Thiocapsa bogorovii: one gene and its partner. The protein of the gene in region 1 interacts with the protein of each later gene in a pairwise test. Links are inferred from orthologs where the notes say so. Each region holds a gene or a part of one and is shown in the gene's direction. Other genes may lie near its edges.

What was found.
Region 2: the proteins of LT988_RS23565 (region 1) and rlmB interact in binary tests that used the Escherichia coli proteins (3 or more experiments, as listed by UniProt). The link is inferred for Thiocapsa bogorovii from one-to-one orthologs.

What each region holds. Positions count from the first base shown.
Region 1 is NZ_CP089309.1:5,296,671-5,299,854, forward strand. What follows is about bases 93-2,962. They hold LT988_RS23565 (NAD(P)H-hydrate dehydratase), read left to right. Parts: upstream 93-706; coding sequence 707-2,218; downstream 2,219-2,962. Other genes in these bases: queG (tRNA epoxyqueuosine(34) reductase QueG), read right to left, coding at 93-428; tsaE (tRNA (adenosine(37)-N6)-threonylcarbamoyltransferase complex ATPase subunit type 1 TsaE), read left to right, coding at 2,215-2,727; LT988_RS23575 (N-acetylmuramoyl-L-alanine amidase), read left to right, coding at 2,804-2,962. In the rest of the region: more of queG, read right to left, coding at 1-92; more of LT988_RS23575, read left to right, coding at 2,963-3,184. UniProt on the Escherichia coli protein: Bifunctional enzyme that catalyzes the epimerization of the S- and R-forms of NAD(P)HX and the dehydration of the S-form of NAD(P)HX at the expense of ADP, which is converted to AMP.
Region 2 is NZ_CP089309.1:843,136-846,227, reverse strand. Bases 20-2,797 are described here. They hold rlmB (23S rRNA (guanosine(2251)-2'-O)-methyltransferase RlmB), read left to right. Parts: upstream 20-900; coding sequence 901-1,695; downstream 1,696-2,797. Other genes in these bases: LT988_RS03885 (PA0069 family radical SAM protein), read left to right, coding at 2,700-2,797; tsaA (tRNA (N6-threonylcarbamoyladenosine(37)-N6)-methyltransferase TrmO), read right to left, coding at 1,747-2,493; rnr (ribonuclease R), read left to right, coding at 20-898. In the rest of the region: more of rnr, read left to right, coding at 1-19; more of LT988_RS03885, read left to right, coding at 2,798-3,092. UniProt on the Escherichia coli protein: Specifically methylates the ribose of guanosine 2251 in 23S rRNA.

The sequences.
Region 1 (3,184 bases):
TCCATGACGGGTGCGGAGTCGACGAAGACGCGGTAGCCGAAGGGGCCGATTTCGGCGAGGATATGCTCGGCGAGGCGCTGTAGCCGTCGTCTGAGCAGCTTGTGATAGTCACGACCCAGCGCGTAGCGCGAGATGAAGGCGCGCGGCGGGTCCTCGAGCGCGGCCTGCATCGCCGGGAGCGACTCGGGCAGATAGTCCATCCGCACCGAGATCACCCGAACCGTCCCAGGCACCAGGTCGGCCGGGCGCGAGCGTTTCAAGCCATGGCGGGCCATGTAATCCATGGTGCCGTGACGGCCCTCGGCGAGCCAGGCCAGCAGGCGTGACTCGGCCGATGCAAGGTCGGTGTCGGTGACCCCGACCTGCTGGAAGCCCAGCTCCAGGCCCAGACGTTTGATGCGGGTGACAAGCTCCCCTGTCGGGATCATTCCGGTGGAGTCTCGGCTCTGCAAATGCGCATGTCCGAAGGATAGACCGCATCCGACGTCGATTCGAACCTTGTGCTTCGAGAAGGCGCCGTCGAGCAAATCGAGCGAACAAACCTCTCAAGCAAGACCATCGAGCATATCGGGATCCATGAACGCCGAGCGCCGCAAGACATCATGCTGGATCGACTTGATCCGCCTCGGGACCAAGGTGCCTCGTGTCGTCCGCAATCGATCCAGCGCGAGAACGCGACATGTCATCCCCGCCGCGGACTAATCCGATGCCCGACAGTGATCGTCTGCCGCATGCGCTTTATCGGGCCGAGCAGGTGCGCAACCTCGACCGCTGCGCGATCGAGCAGCACGGCATCCCCGGCGTCGAGTTGATGAATCGGGCCGGAGAGGCGGCCTATCGGATCCTGCGCGAGCGCTGGCCGGACGCGCGTGATCTCACCGTTCTGGTCGGTGTCGGCAACAACGGCGGTGACGGCTATGTGATCGCACGGCTGGGGCGGGCCGATGGTCTGTCCGTGCGCCTGTTGCAGCTCGGGAACCCGCAACGCCTCATGGGCGATGCGGCCCTCAGTCGCGACGCCTGGCGTGACGCGGGCGGGACGATCGAGCCCTATCGTGGATTGCCGCGGCGCTCGGATGTTCTGGTCGATGCCGTCCTCGGGACCGGACTGGAACGCCCGGTCGAGGGTCTGTGGGCCGAGGCGATTCAGGCACTCGACAGGCAGCGCGTACCGGTGCTCGCCGTCGATATCCCGTCGGGTCTGCATGCCGACACCGGGCAGGTCATGGGCGTGGCGGTGCGCGCGGATCTCACCGTCAGCTTCATCGGACTCAAACAAGGTCTCTTTATCGGGGCCGGACCCGAGTACTGTGGCGAGATCCGTTTCAGCGCGCTCTCGATCCCGGCCCGGGTCTATTCCTGCGAGGTGGCATCGGCGCGACGCATCGACTGGGATCAGCAGTCGGTGCGTTTCGGGCGACGTCCCCGCACCGCGCACAAGGGCACCTTCGGACACCTGTTGGTGATCGGCGGCGCACCCGGTCTATCCGGTGCCGTGCGGCTCGCCGGCGAGGCCGCGTTGCGGGCCGGGGCCGGATTGGTCACGATCGCCACGCATCCGGCACACGCCGCTTGGCTGAATCTCTCGCGTCCCGAGCTGATGGTGTCGGCGGTCGAGACCGCGACGGATCTGGCTCCTCTGATCGCGCGAGCCGATGTCGTCGCGATCGGCCCGGGGCTGGGTCGCGAGGCGTGGGGCCGCGATCTTTGGGAACACGTCCTTGCCGTCGATAGGCCGATGGTCGTCGATGCCGATGCCCTGAACCTCCTCGCCGAGGCACCTCGCTCGGGGATGGATTGGGTGTTGACGCCGCATCCGGGGGAGGCTGCACGCCTGCTCGGGACCGACGTCGCTTCGATCGAGCAGGATCGCCCGGCCGGCGTGCACGCGCTACAGGGGCGCTTCGGCGGTGTCGCTGTTCTGAAAGGCGCCGGGACACTGATCCGAAGCGATCCGGCGCGCCCGCTTGCGGTCTGCAGCGATGGCAACCCCGGAATGGCGACCGCCGGCTCCGGGGATGTCTTGACCGGGATCGTCGGCGCCTTGCGCGCTCAGGGTCTCGACGCGGAGGAGGCGGCCTGCGCCGGCGTCTGTCTACACGCGGCTGCAGGGGATCGGGCCGCGCGGAACGGCGAGCGCGGGCTCGTTGCGGGCGATATCATCGCCGCCCTTCGCACGGTCGCCAATCACGTGCCCGCGCCGCAGGAGGACGTATGATCGAACAGTGGCTGCCCGATCCCGAGGCACAGCTCGCCTTCGGAGCGCGGATCGCCGCGCTCTTGCCGCCGCGTCTGATCGTCTATCTCGAGGGCGACCTGGGGACCGGCAAGACGACCCTGACGCGGGGTGTTCTCGCGGGGCTGGGCCATCGCGGTGCCGCGCGCAGTCCGACCTATACCCTGCTCGAACCCTACGAGCTGGCGGACCGATGCATCAACCACCTGGATCTCTATCGCCTCGGTGATCCGCAGGAGCTCGAGTATCTGGGGCTGCGCGATCTGCTCGCCGAGGATGCCGTCTGGATGGTGGAGTGGCCCGAGCGCGGTGTCGGGATGTTGCCGCCGCCCGACCTGGTGATTGCGATCGAGTACGTCGCGAACGGCCGGCTCCTGCGTCTGTCGGCCCGGACGGCATCGGGCGAGTCTGTGCTGGAGGCGCTGGCCGGACTTGCCTCCCGTGTCCCGGCGCGTTCCGCATCGCCTGAGAAGTCGGATGTAATCCAATGATGCAATTTGGAAAGGCGTCTTTGGGCATGCTATCGTTCGACGCACGATCGATCGGATCGGGAGCAACCGGAAGGCCGTGCTCGTGAATAGGCTGATCTCGACGCTTCTTTTTCTCCTCCTGCTTGCGGTTTCGGCGCAGTGCGTCTTCGCGGAGCAGGCATCGGTGCAGGGTACGCGGGTCTGGACCGATCCGGAGAAGACCCGGCTGGTCTTCGAGACCTCATCGGCGATCACACACCGGATCTTCCCGCTGGACGAGCCGGATCGACTCGTCATCGACCTCGACGACGCACGCATGCAGAGCAATCTGCCGAAGGTCGACCTCGGTGACCCCGTTCTGGTCGGCCTGCGCGGCGGGGTGCGAGGCGGATCGGATCTGCGCATCGTGCTGGATCTCAAACAACCGGTACGGGCCAAGAGCTTTGCGCTGAGCCCGAACGAGCGCTACGGACATCGG
Region 2 (3,092 bases), 4.5 Mb from region 1 along the record:
CTACCGCATCCATGACCTGCCGAACGCGGAGAAGTTGAGCGACCTGCGCGAGTTTCTCGGACAGCTCGCGCTGAAGCTCCCGGGCGGCGAGAAGCCGACCGCCAAGGACTATGCCGAGCTGCTCGAGTTGGTCAAAGACCGTCCGGATCGTGGCTTGATCCAGACCGTGTTGCTGCGTTCCATGCAGCAGGCGATGTACAGCTCGGACAACGTCGGCCATTTCGGTTTGGCTTACGATGCGTACACGCATTTTACCTCCCCGATTCGCCGCTACCCGGATCTGGTCGTCCATCGCATCATCAAGCACCTCCTGCGCGGCGGGACCGCGGCCGACCTGGACTACTCCAAGATGGAGCTTCAGCAGATCGGCGAGTACTGCTCGGGCACCGAGCGGCGCGCCGACGAGGCGACCCGTGACGCCGACGATTGGCTCAAGTGCGAGTTCATGAAGGGCAAGCTCGGTGAGAAGTTCGACGGCATCATCACCAGCGTCAACTCGTTCGGCATCTTCGTCGAGCTCGACGAGGTCCATGTCGATGGCCTGGTGCACATCACCGCGCTCGACAACGACTTCTACCATTTCGACCCCATCGGCCATCGTCTACACGGCGAGCGCACCGGCACCGTCTACCGTCTCGGCGATCCCCTGCGGGTGCAGGTTGCAGCCGTAAACCTCGACGATCGTAAGATCGACTTTGTGCTCGCCGAGGCGAGCGGTAAGGGCGTTAAGGGCGGACAGGGCGGGCGCAAGTCCAAGCCGAAAGCGAAGCCGACGGCTCAGGCGGCCGGCTCGTCGGCGGCTCCGGCTCAGGCAGACAAACCTGCCGAAGGCGCCAAGAAGCCGCGTTCGCGCAACCGGCGCAAACGCAAGCCGGCCGGCGCGGCCCCGACCTCCTGACCATGAAGACTGCGCGACGCCTCGTCGGGAGCCGTGACGAGGTGCGGCGCCCGACGGCGGGGCTGCATCCGGTCGGCGGTATTCACAGTGCGCGCGCCGCGATCAAGTTCGGGAGCGAAGGGGTCGGTGAGCTTTGGCTCGACCGCAGTCGTCGGGACCGGCGGTTAGCGGAGTTGGCCGATCTCGCGAGTCAGGCGGGCGTCAAGGTCCGCCAGGTCGAGCGCGACGAACTGGAGCGCGCAGCCGAGGGCGCCAATCACCAGGGCGCACTGGCCTGGGTGCGTGTTCCGGCGGCACGCTCCGAGCAGGATCTCGATGGACTCCTCGAGCGCGTCGAAGGTCCGCCGTTTCTTCTTCTGCTCGACGAGGTGCAGGATCCACACAATCTCGGGGCCTGTCTGCGCACCGCGGAAGGTGCCGGCGTCCATGCCGTCATCGCGCCGAAGGACAGCGCCGTCGGTCTCACGCCGGTCGTTTGCAAGGTCGCCAGCGGTGCCGCCGAGACCCTGCCCTATGTGCAGGTCACCAATCTGGCCCGGACCATGGGCTACCTCAAAGAGCGAGGGATCTGGCTCACCGGAACGAGCGGCGATGCGGACACCGAGCTCTATGCCGCCGACCTCACAGGGCCGCTCGGCCTGGTCATGGGCAGCGAAGGCACCGGCCTGCGTCGTCTCACACGCGAGCATTGCGATCGGCTGGTCCGCCTACCCATGTGCGGCGCCGTCGAGAGTCTCAATGTCTCGGTCGCCGCGGGTGTTTGTCTCTACGAGGCGTTGCGCCAGCGCCGGGCCTGAGCCGACCGCGGCCGGCGTGGTCGTATCGGGCGTCCGGGGCGGCCTGTCGGATTAGGCTTCGCCGATCCGGCCACCGGCGGCGGTGTCGACAAGCGGTTCGACGGTGACGACGCACATGGTGTTTCCGTCGATCCTCCAGCGGACGTTCAGATCGTAGAGCCGGAGGCCGAACTCGCGGCGTTCGGGGTAGCGGCCCATATAGCCCGGGCGCGGATCTTGGGCGAGGACCTGTTCGATCAGCGTGCGCAGTCGGCGCGCCCCGGTCGGATCCGCTTCGGCAATGCCTTGGAGGGCCTCCGCGGAAAAGTCGACGTCGGCGGCGACGATCTCGGGCGCCGTGGCGAAGCCGCTTCTGGCTCCAGGAATGCTGTCTGCATAAGGGACATAGGGCTTGATGTCGAGGATCGGGGTGCCATCCAAGAGATCGACACCGCGCACCTCGAGCGCGAGTCCGCGTCCGTCTTTGACGAGTCCGAGCTGCTCGACCGCGGAGATCCCGATGGGGTTCGGCCGGTAGGGCGCGCGGCTCGAGAAGACGCCGACGCTCTCGCGGCCGCCGAGACGCGGCGGTCGCACCGTCGGGCTCCAGCCGGCGATCAGGCAGTCCTCGTGAAAGACGAAGAGGAGCCAGACATGCGAGAAGCCTTCGAGCCCTTTGAATGCCTCCTCCCGCGCGAAGTCGGGCAGCAGCTCGACACGCGCCTCGGCGGCGGTCACCAATCCGGGCTGGCGCGGGATCCCGAACTTGTCGGTGTAGGGGGAGCGGATGTGGCCGATGGGTGCGAAGGTGAAGGACATGCATTCGCCTGCTGTGATTGGGTGGGTCCCATTATGTCGGAGAATGCCGCAGGCCTCCCGTCGCCGGGTTCCGGCAGTGATATGCGGGATCGTTTGGTCGTGGGCCTGACCGCGATGAGCCGGGATCAATGTCCGTCAAGACGAGCGCATTCGGGGATCTTGAAGGGCAGGTGGCTGGAAGCTGGCGGCCGGCGGTGTCTTTTGGAATGATTCGACCGACCAAGCCGGACGGACGCGGTGCAACCCTAAACCCGGACTCGCGCTATTCGGCCGCGCGACGCGAGTCCGAAGACGACGGTTGGCCGGTCGACGCTGAGCTCCCGCCCCTTCGCACGCAGCTTGGGGTGGACACGAGCCGCACCCTGATCAGCTACAACCAATCGCCCGACATCCCCTTCGATCGCTCGGTGAATCCATTCCGCGGTTGCGAGCATGGCTGTATCTATTGCTATGCGCGTCCGACACATGCCTGGTTGGGCCTATCTCCGGGCCTGGATTTCGAGACACGCCTCTTCTGGAAGCCGGATGCGGCGCGCCAGCTCGAGCAGGAACTGGCCGCCCGGAGTTATCGCCCCGCGACCCTGGTGCTCGGGGCGAAC